Regions from separate parts of the Nosocomiicoccus ampullae genome, predicted to be linked through region 1. Evidence: riboswitches for the same ligand, from Rfam matches in the RefSeq annotation. Region 1 holds a riboswitch; each other region holds the start of a gene.

Region 1 (3,289 bases):
TCTTGATAATACGCCTCTAAAATTTCTGCAGCTTCCGTTACATTCACCTTTATCTCATTCTTATTTAAGAACTTTTGCATCTCGATATTAAGTTCAACCGAATCGAGATTTTCATAAGGTAAACCTAAATGCTTATGTAACGCATCATACTTATTTTTAGAATTAAATGTAATCAGCTCGCCTGGGCGATATATCATAATGAGTTTCCCACGAATTGTATTAATATTACGAGGTGGTTGATTCACATAAGTATTTTTATCAAAATTTACAATCATCTCATATAGCTGATTTAAAAATAAAGACAGTCGTTCATCAACTGTTTCATTAGGATACTTATTTTTAAAATAATTAATACTATCATAAGTTCCATCTTTATTCTGAAAGAAAAGTTTATTTCTATTATTTCCTAAAAACCCTGACGCTATTTCTCTAGTTCCAAATTCTATTAAGTACATAAAACTCTCATTCGAACCTCTTTGATCGAATTCTTTTAACGTCAAATTTGGTAACTTATGTAGAGGATATAATGATTGAAATCTTTTAATAACCTCTGCTTGAGCTTTTATTTTTTCTTCCAAATCGTCAACTTTAAAACTCGTATAGAATTCAATAAACTGCTTTTGATGAGAAAGTTGGTTTTCGTACTTTTGAAGTGAAGAGTTATTACTTAATTTCCATACTTCTTTAGAAGAATCATTCGAAGATATAAGTCTAGTAGTAACATTGATATCATCGAACTCATAATCTTCAATAAACTCATTATTAGTGAGTATATTTTCATCATAAAGTCGTTTCCTAAGTTCAATAATATCTGGAAAATCCTCTTTAATGATATCATTTAAATGACTTTTAATTTTACTTCCTTTAAAAATAATTATAGTTTTTTTATCAAAATCATAAACACCAGAGGCATTATAATCTGATCCAACTAAATGTACCTTAATTACATTATCCATAAAATCCTCCTATCTTTAAAGGTAATTCATAGCGTTATTTATATGTTAAAATATCTTATCAACACTAATTATATCATTAAATTTAGATGTATCGCTATGCGTTATCATCAACTTCAGAAATCACAAATAGTATGCTATAATATTAGTAATCAATAGAATAGTTCTCTTATTAAGAGTGAGTGGAGGGATTTGGCCCTGTGAAACTCCGGCAACAGCTTTTAGCGATGTGCCAATTCCAACAGTTTGTACTGAAAGATAAGAAGACCTTGGACGCTCTTCTTAATTTGAAGGGCTATTTTATTGAATATAATTAATTAAAGGAGATTATATTTAATGAAATGTATTGATGAAAGACAGAGTTACGATAGGGTACTAGAATTGTACGATCAGCTTGAGGAAGCAAAAAAATGAAAGTAAACAACCTTGCAAGTAGTCATAGAATATGTTGCGAATTATTGTGATATTTCTAAAAGTAGGTTGCGCTACTATGAGAAAAAAGGAATACTAAAAAATATTAAGCGAGATCATAATAATAAAAGATGATATTCAAAAGATGATATTGAAATGATAAAATTCATTCAATGTTTAAGTAATTTAAACATGCCCCTAAAGGAAATTAAGAAAAATACAAACATGCTTTACGATAATAAAATTGAAATTCAAACATTTTTAAAAGCACATTTAAAATTTTTAAATGATCAAAAAAACCTTATCAACTCACATATTAAACTCATTGAAGAAGAATTAAATAAAGAAAGTCTTATATAAAAAGAAGTCCGTGACCAAACTAGTATCACGGACTTCTTTTACTAATTAATATTCTATATTAGGCATTTCGTTGACTTTATCTTGATATAATTTAAATGCTACTAATAACGCTGAAATAACGCTGAAAATAATCACTGTTTTTTTCATTAATACAACCTCTTTTTAAAATTAATTATAATAATTTAAATTTAAGTTTTCAGATGTTTCTCTACGAGTTTCTCTCATAAGCTTTTCGTCATTAATGAGTGATTTACCATATGACGGTACTAATTTTTTAACTGCAGGTCCCCAGAGTTCACGATCTTCTTTAAAGTTTTTCTCTAATGCTTCAAGAACTACAGAGAATGATATTGAAGCACCTGGTGATTCTCCTAATACTGCAATGACAGAATTATCATCAGAGTTCACAACCTCTGTTCCGAACGCAACATATCCTTTACCATATTCGTCGTCGTCTTTAATTACCTGAACACGTTTACCAGCAGTGTATAATTCCCAATCTTCATCTTTTGCATCAGGTATGAATGTTCTTAAATAGTTCATATAACCTTTTTTAGTCATAACCATTTGGTCAATTGAGTATTTAATAAGTGGTATATTTTTAGCCGCTGATGATAATAACGTCGTAATGTTATAAGGTTTTACTGAGCCAAATAAGTCAAAGAACGATCCATATTTTAAGAATTTAGGGTCAATATTCGCATATGGGCCAAATAGTAACGTACTTTCACCATTGATATAACGTGTATCGAGGTGCGGTACAGTCATTGGTGGCTTACCTAGAGGCTCTTTACTGTAAACTTTTGCATTATGTTGTTTAATAATATCTTTATTTTTACACGCTAAGAATTGACCAGTAATCGGGAAACCTCCGACATTTTTTCTCTGAGATATCCCACTTTTTTGAAGTAATGGAATAGAGTAACCTCCAGCACCGATAAATACTTTATCAGCTACTTTAGTAAATTTTTCTTTAGTCGCTCTATTTTTTACAATAACTTCCCATTTGCCATCTTCTCGTTGAGTTAAATCAATCACTTCATGATTATATTTTAATGAAACATTAGATTTCTGCTCTAAATATTTTGCTAATTTACGAGTTAAAGTACCATAGTTCACATCGGTACCTTCATCGATTTTACTTGCTGCCATTAGCTGACTAGACTTACGATCTCGCATCATTAATGGCATCCATTCTCTCATTGTTTCAATATCTTCAGTGTATTCGATGTTGTCAAACATAGGAATTGTTTTTAGTTTTTCATAACGTTTTCGTAAAAATTCAACGTTAGTTGGACCCATTACAAAACTAATATGCGGTAATGGCTGAATAAATTCCTCTGGATTAGAAATATCACCATTTTTAACTAAACTGCCCCAAAACTGTTTAGATAGTTCAAATTGTTCATTAATCTCTTCAGCTTTAGAAGCGTCAATAGTTCCGTCCGCTTGTTGAACTGTGTAGTTTAACTCACATAATGCAGCATGTCCTGTACCTGCATTATTTTTCTCATTCGAACTCTCGATTCCAGCTTCATCTAATCTTTCATACATATCAATATTCC
Region 2 (3,289 bases), 300 kb from region 1:
TCATCTAAAATATATTGTGGTACGAAGAAACGTGCAGTTTTTAAAGGATCAACGACTTGGTTAATTTCAGTTTGACCGACTAAACTCATCAGCATTGTCAGCTCTGGTAGTGTTAACGTCGTTCTTGGCTCTAAAATATTTTGAATCATCACCTGTACGGACTGATCAACTGATTCGTCTAAACTTTCGTGAGAAACAAACTGATAAATTCCGTCATCATTTACTAAAATAGGGTGTTCAGTTTGTATGTTTTCAGCTTTTTCTAACGTTACCGTGACAGAACCTTCAACTTCTAGACCAGTGACAGAAATTTCACCATCACCCATTGCACCGTGTAAGTCTCCTAATCCAAATAATGCACCGTCGTGGTAGACCGGTAAGTAAAGTGTTGCACCAGTAGTGACTTTAACAGAGTCCATATTACCACCGTGTGTATCTGGTGTACCGTTATTGATTGCTTCATCTTTTGGTGCAACCCCAATGACTCCGACCATTTTATTTAGTGGTATTTTAATACCGTTAAAGTCGACTGTATCGTCTTTAATTTCGAGGACTTTAATTGTTGGTTCGTGTAAATATTTACCCATTACTCCAGCATCAGGAACAGTTAGCATAACACCTTTATCACGGATTTCAACATCTTCAATCGTTACTTTTAAAACGTCACCTGCTTGAATACCATTCACGTAAATTGGCCCTGTTGCAGGATTCATTTTGTCCCAGTCGAGTGCGTCAAATTCGTAACTTTCATCTTGTATTTGATTTGTAAAACAATCAAGAGTGTCTATTTTAACTGTATCTCCAGCCTCTACAGTTAACTTAGGTTCGTTATCTTTAGACATGTGGTAAAAATAATGTTCATTAGAAAGATGTTTCATATTAATGCCCTCCTTTATAATCATCTTAATTGTTACAAATTATTAGAGAGATGTCTATTTAAGCGCTAAACAGACGAAGTGAGATAGTAAAATTTACATGTTACTATAGATTTAACTTTGAAAAGGATGGGATTATATGAATTTTGAAATACGTCAACCTAGAATTGAAGATGCAGAATCAGTGATAGAACATAAAATTAAAGTAACAAAAGAAAATCCAGACACACTTGCAACAGCAATTGAAAACCAAGAACCAGATTTAAATGATCAAATAGAAAAGATAAAAAATACAGGTGAAAATGACTTAAAACTCGTTGCAGTAGATAGCGATAAAGTGATTGGAATCATTAATATGTTCCACGATCATCGTCATAAATTCCGTCACATTGGACAATTTGGAATTAGTGTTCAACAAGAATACGCGGGTCACGGTATTGGTTCTAAATTAATAGAGGAAGTTGTGCAATTCGCTAAAGAGAATGAACATATCGAAAAACTGATTTTAACAGTGTTCGGTAATAATGACGGCGCGATTCGACTGTACGAAAAATTCGGATTTGAAACCGAAGCGACGTTAAAAGACCAAGTTAAACTAAACGATGGCAGTTATACGGATTTAATTTATATGTCTAAATGGGTTTAATAAAGAATTTTCAAACAATTTAGAAAAAGGTATTGCCAAACATTAAAAAGTAATATACGATTATCATTAAATTAAATAATAAATATCAAGAGAACTCGAGGGATTTGGCCCAATGACAGTTCAGCAGCGGGCTTTTATAGTACTGTGCTAAATCCAACGAGCAGATGCTTGACAGATATCTAAACACCATTTGCTCTCATATAGAGTAAATGGTTTTTTTATTATTACAGGGGGGATTTGTTTTGAGTAGTATTGAATTAAAAGGCGTTAAAAAGACATATCAGTTAAAAGATAAGTCAGTTGAAGCGTTAAAAATGACAGATTTACATATTAAATCTGGTGAAATTTTTGGTCTGATTGGTTTTAGTGGTGCAGGTAAGAGTACTTTAATTCGACTGATTAACTTACTTGAAACTCCAACAAGTGGTGAAGTGATTGTCGGAGAGGATAACTTAACAAAATTATCTAAAGAAAAACTTCGTGTTAAAAGACAAAAGATTGGTATGGTGTTTCAGCACTTTAACTTAATTAGTAGTAAAACAGTATCTGAAAATATCAAATTCGTTTTAAAAGCAGCGAAATATCCAAAAGATAAAAGAGATGCTAAAGTCAATGAGTTGTTGAAACTCGTTGGCCTATCTGATAAAAAAGACGTCCTCCCAAGTAATCTAAGTGGTGGTCAAAAACAGCGTGTCGGAATTGCAAGAGCACTTGCCAATGACCCAGAAGTATTACTTTGTGACGAAGCAACAAGTGCATTAGACCCGGAAATTACTAAAGAGATATTAAATCTATTAAAAGATATCAATAAAAAACTCGGGCTAACGATCGTATTAATTACTCACGAAATGGAAGTCATTAAAGAAGTCGCACATCGCGTTGGAGTAATGTCAAATGGTGAGATTATCGAAATTGATAACGTATATAACATTTTTAGTAACCCAACACACAGTGTGACAAAAGGGTTTGTTCAAGAGATTTACGATTTCGAAGTACCTCCGCATATTCAAACGTCTAATACGAATCGTATAATTACGTTAAAGTTCGTAAAAGATACTGCGGAAGGAAATCATTTAAATCAGTTATATAAGCTATTTGATTTAGATATTAGTATTTTAAACGGTCGTATCGAATATATTAATGGTGATCCACTTGGCTTACTTATGTTGCAAGTAGTTGGAGATGAAGCTGAAATTAAACGATTCTTTGAACATATTGATGATACTAAAGGGTTAGAGAGGGCTGAAATTTATGGATAAATTAGACACTATTTTACCATTACTATACCGCTCATTTTTAGAAACAGTTTTGATGGTATCTATTTCAATTTTCTTTGCGGTATTAATTGGATTACCATTAGGAATTTTACTTTTTGTAACGAGTGAACGTCAATTATTTAAAGCCAAAACTTTAAATACAGTTTTAGGATTTATAGTAAACGTTGTACGTAGTTTCCCGTTCATTATTTTAATCGTTGCAATTATGCCATTTGCAACTTGGTTAGTAAATGCATCACACGGTCCAATATTTGCATCAGTCGCACTAAGTATTGCGGCAATTCCGTTATTTGCGAGACTTGCAGAATCAAGTTTTCACAGTATCGACAAAGGAGTAATTGAAGCAAGTATTGCTGGTGGTGCACCACTTTCACAAATTATTACTGACGTGTTAATCCCAGAATCAAAAAGAAGTTTAACACAAGCGATTACGTTAACAATCATCTCTATTATCGCATTTAGTGCGACAGCAGGAGTTGTTGGTGGTGGGG
Region 3 (3,289 bases), 570 kb from region 1:
TTTACGTGTGTATTTTAAGTTCATACGTTCCCCAACACCGTACTCTCCACCAGTCCAGCCAGTGTTTACAAGGTATACTGACACATCGTGCTTGTCGATTAATTCACCAAGTTTGTCTGCATATACTGATGCATGTAATGGTAAGAATGGTGCACCGAAACAAGTTGAGAATACAGGCTCAGGAGTCGTTACACCGCGCTCAGTACCTGCAAGTTTTGATGTAAATCCACTTAAGAAGTGATACATTGCTTGTTCTTTTGTTAATTTTGCGATTGGAGGAAGTACTCCGAATGCATCAGCTGTTAAGAAAACGATTGTTTTTGCATGTCCTGCTTTTGATGGTAATACCGCATTGTCAATATGGTTAATTGGATATGCAGCACGTGTATTTTCTGTGAGAGAATTATCATTATAATCAGGGTTTCTTTCATCGTCTAAAATAACGTTCTCTAATACACTGCCAAACTTAATTGCACGGTAAATTTCAGGTTCATTTTCTTCAGATAAATGAATGGCTTTTGCGTAGCATCCGCCTTCAATATTAAATACACCGTGTTCATTCCAACCATGCTCGTCGTCACCAATTAGGCCGCGTTTTGGATCTGCTGAAAGTGTTGTTTTACCAGTTCCAGATAATCCGAAGAATAGTGCAACGTCGTCTTTTTCACCAACGTTTGCTGAACAGTGCATACTTAAAATATCATTTTGTGGTAGTAAGAAATTCATCACAGAGAAGATAGACTTTTTCATTTCCCCTGCGTATTCTGTTCCACCGATTAAAACAATTTGTTTTTCAAAGTTTACTAAGATAAATGTTTCTGAATTTGTTCCATCTACTGCTGGATCTGCTTTAAATGATGGAGCTGAAACGATTGTGAAGTCCGGAGAAATGTTTAAACCTTCTTCTTTTGTTTCAGGATCAATGAATAATGCTTTAACAAATAAGTTATGCCACGCGAATTCGTTTACGACACGAATATTTAAGCGTGTATCTTCGTCTGCACCTGCGTAACCATTAAAGACGAAGAGTTCTTCTTTGTCGTCTAAGTAATTTAATACTTTTTCAAGTAAAGCATCAAATACGTCACCACTAATTGGTTTGTTAACTTCGCCCCAATCAACAGTATCTCTAGTTACGTCATCTTCAACGATGAAGCGGTCTTTTGGGCTTCGTCCAGTATATTTACCAGTTGTAGCAGTAAAAGCACCATTACTAGCGACTTTACCTTCGTTTCTTCTTGAAGCGGCTTCAACGAGTTCTGCACGAGATAATTGATTGTTCGTTGAATCTTTTTTAACAAGTGCTTCGATTTTATTTACAGAGTTTGACATTATATTAGTTGCCTCCAAAAATTAATTATCATTATTAGTTTATTATAACATGATAAAAGATTCCAATGAATCACAATATATTTTAAAAGTACTTGAAAACTTCTATTATTATGTGTATTGTTATAGACAAGTTATCTCTTATCAAGAGTCGGTGGAGGGAGTACCCCCTATGAAGCCCAGCAACCCCTTCGATTAAGAAGTATGGTGCTAAAGGTTGCAGAAATAGTTATTTCTGATCGATAAGAGAAAAGGGTGGCCTTTTCTCTATGTGTTGAGAAAAGGTTTTTTTAATGTAAGAGATAGCTAATAAAATAGTTGAGGAGAAAATATATGGAACGTAGATTATTTACGTCAGAATCAGTTACAGAAGGACATCCAGATAAAGTCGCAGACCAAATTTCAGATGCGATTTTAGATGAGATTATTAAAGACGATAAAGATGCACGTGTGGCTTGTGAAACAGTTGTTAATACGGGACTAGCAATGATTGTTGGAGAAATATCAACGTCTACTTATGTCGACATCCCTAAAATTGTTAGAAATACAGTAAAATCTATTGGTTATACGAACGCTGAGTTTGGCTACGATTATAAAACGATGTCAGTACTTACAGGAATCGACGAGCAGTCTCTAGATATCGCACAAGGTGTAGATGGTGAAGGTGATAACGAGTCTAAAGAAAAAGGGACAACTGGGGCAGGGGACCAAGGCTTAATGTTTGGTTATGCTACAGACGAGACTGAGGAATTTATGCCATTACCAATTACACTCGCGCATAAACTCGCGCGTCGTCTAACAGAAGTACGTAAAAATGATGTTTTAGATTATCTTCGTCCAGACGGAAAAACTCAAGTGACTGTTGAGTACGACGAAAATGATACACCACTACGCATCGATACAATCGTTGTTTCATCTCAACACGATGAAAAAGTGTCTCATGAAAAAATTAAGTCAGACATTAAAGAAGAGGTTATTGACTTTATTATTCCTGAAGAATTAGTGGATGAAAACACACGTATTATTATTAATCCGACGGGTCGATTTGTCATCGGTGGCCCTCACGGAGATGCAGGGTTAACAGGACGCAAAATTATTGTAGATACTTATGGTGGATACGCTAGACACGGTGGTGGCGCATTTAGTGGTAAAGATCCGACAAAAGTTGACCGTTCTGCAGCTTACGCAGCAAGATACATTGCGAAAAATATTGTCGCAAGTGGACTCTCAAAGCAATGTGAAATACAGTTATCATACGCGATTGGAGTCGCTGATCCAGTCTCTATCTCAGTGAATACATTTGGTACTGGTAAGCTTGAAGACTATAAAATTGCTGAAGCAATTCGTAAAGAATTCAAGTTAACACCAGACGGTATTATTAAAATGTTAGATTTACAGCGTCCAATTTATAAGCAAACAGCAAGCTACGGTCATTTTGGTCGACATGACATTGATTTACCATGGGAAAAACTTGATAAGACAGATGTTTTAAAATCTTATTTAAACTAGCTTTACAGCCACTTTAAGTGGCTGTTTTATTTTTATTTCTATTAATTAATTGCTATAATTAATAAAGTTAAATAGAAAAGGAGAGATTATATGTCTACAGATATATTAACAGAGCCACTTTTTATAATTGTTGCGGCTTTACTTGTAATCATAGCAATTTCATTTTTAATCTATTACATAAAGCATCGTAATGAAGTTACAGAAAATGAAAAATTATTTAAAAATAAAGAAGCGACACTCATTGAAAATTATGAAAAAACACAGGAAGATGAGCGTATGGCTCATAAAAAAGAGTTATCAAATTTAAATGAAAAATATCTAGAAGATACAACATTGTTAAACAATAAATTATCGAGTTTACAACAGTTTACTGTCGATAAGGGTGAATATTTGACAGATCTTGCGTTACTAAACTTTAAAAATAAACTCGTCACTGAAGAAAGAATTCGTG

What was found. A riboswitch is a leader RNA that binds a small molecule or an ion and turns the genes downstream of it on or off. The one in region 1 is predicted to bind S-adenosylmethionine.
Region 2: it holds a riboswitch for S-adenosylmethionine, as region 1 does, so the genes downstream of both, KPF49_RS06800 (methionine ABC transporter ATP-binding protein) here and KPF49_RS00175 (MerR family transcriptional regulator) in region 1, are expected to answer to the same signal.
Region 3: it holds a riboswitch for S-adenosylmethionine, as region 1 does, so the genes downstream of both, metK (methionine adenosyltransferase) here and KPF49_RS00175 (MerR family transcriptional regulator) in region 1, are expected to answer to the same signal.

Annotation. Positions count from the first base shown of each region.
Region 1 is NZ_CP079110.1:38,812-42,100, reverse strand. Features, by position in the region: gene KPF49_RS00180 (AAA family ATPase) at 1-956, opposite strand, end outside; SAM riboswitch class I at 1,120-1,218, shown strand; partial or broken gene KPF49_RS00175 (MerR family transcriptional regulator) at 1,380-1,724, shown strand; gene KPF49_RS08030 (SE2200 family small protein) at 1,770-1,871, opposite strand; gene lqo (L-lactate dehydrogenase (quinone)) at 1,893-3,289, opposite strand, start outside.
Region 2 is NZ_CP079110.1:1,292,291-1,295,579, reverse strand. Features, by position in the region: gene KPF49_RS06810 (acetamidase/formamidase family protein) at 1-878, opposite strand, end outside; gene KPF49_RS06805 (GNAT family N-acetyltransferase) at 1,015-1,521, shown strand; SAM riboswitch class I at 1,601-1,703, shown strand; gene KPF49_RS06800 (methionine ABC transporter ATP-binding protein) at 1,764-2,780, shown strand; gene KPF49_RS06795 (methionine ABC transporter permease) at 2,773-3,289, shown strand, end outside.
Region 3 is NZ_CP079110.1:1,022,963-1,026,251, reverse strand. Features, by position in the region: gene pckA (phosphoenolpyruvate carboxykinase (ATP)) at 1-1,332, opposite strand, end outside; SAM riboswitch class I at 1,468-1,578, shown strand; gene metK (methionine adenosyltransferase) at 1,663-2,838, shown strand; gene KPF49_RS05220 (NERD domain-containing protein) at 2,929-3,289, shown strand, end outside.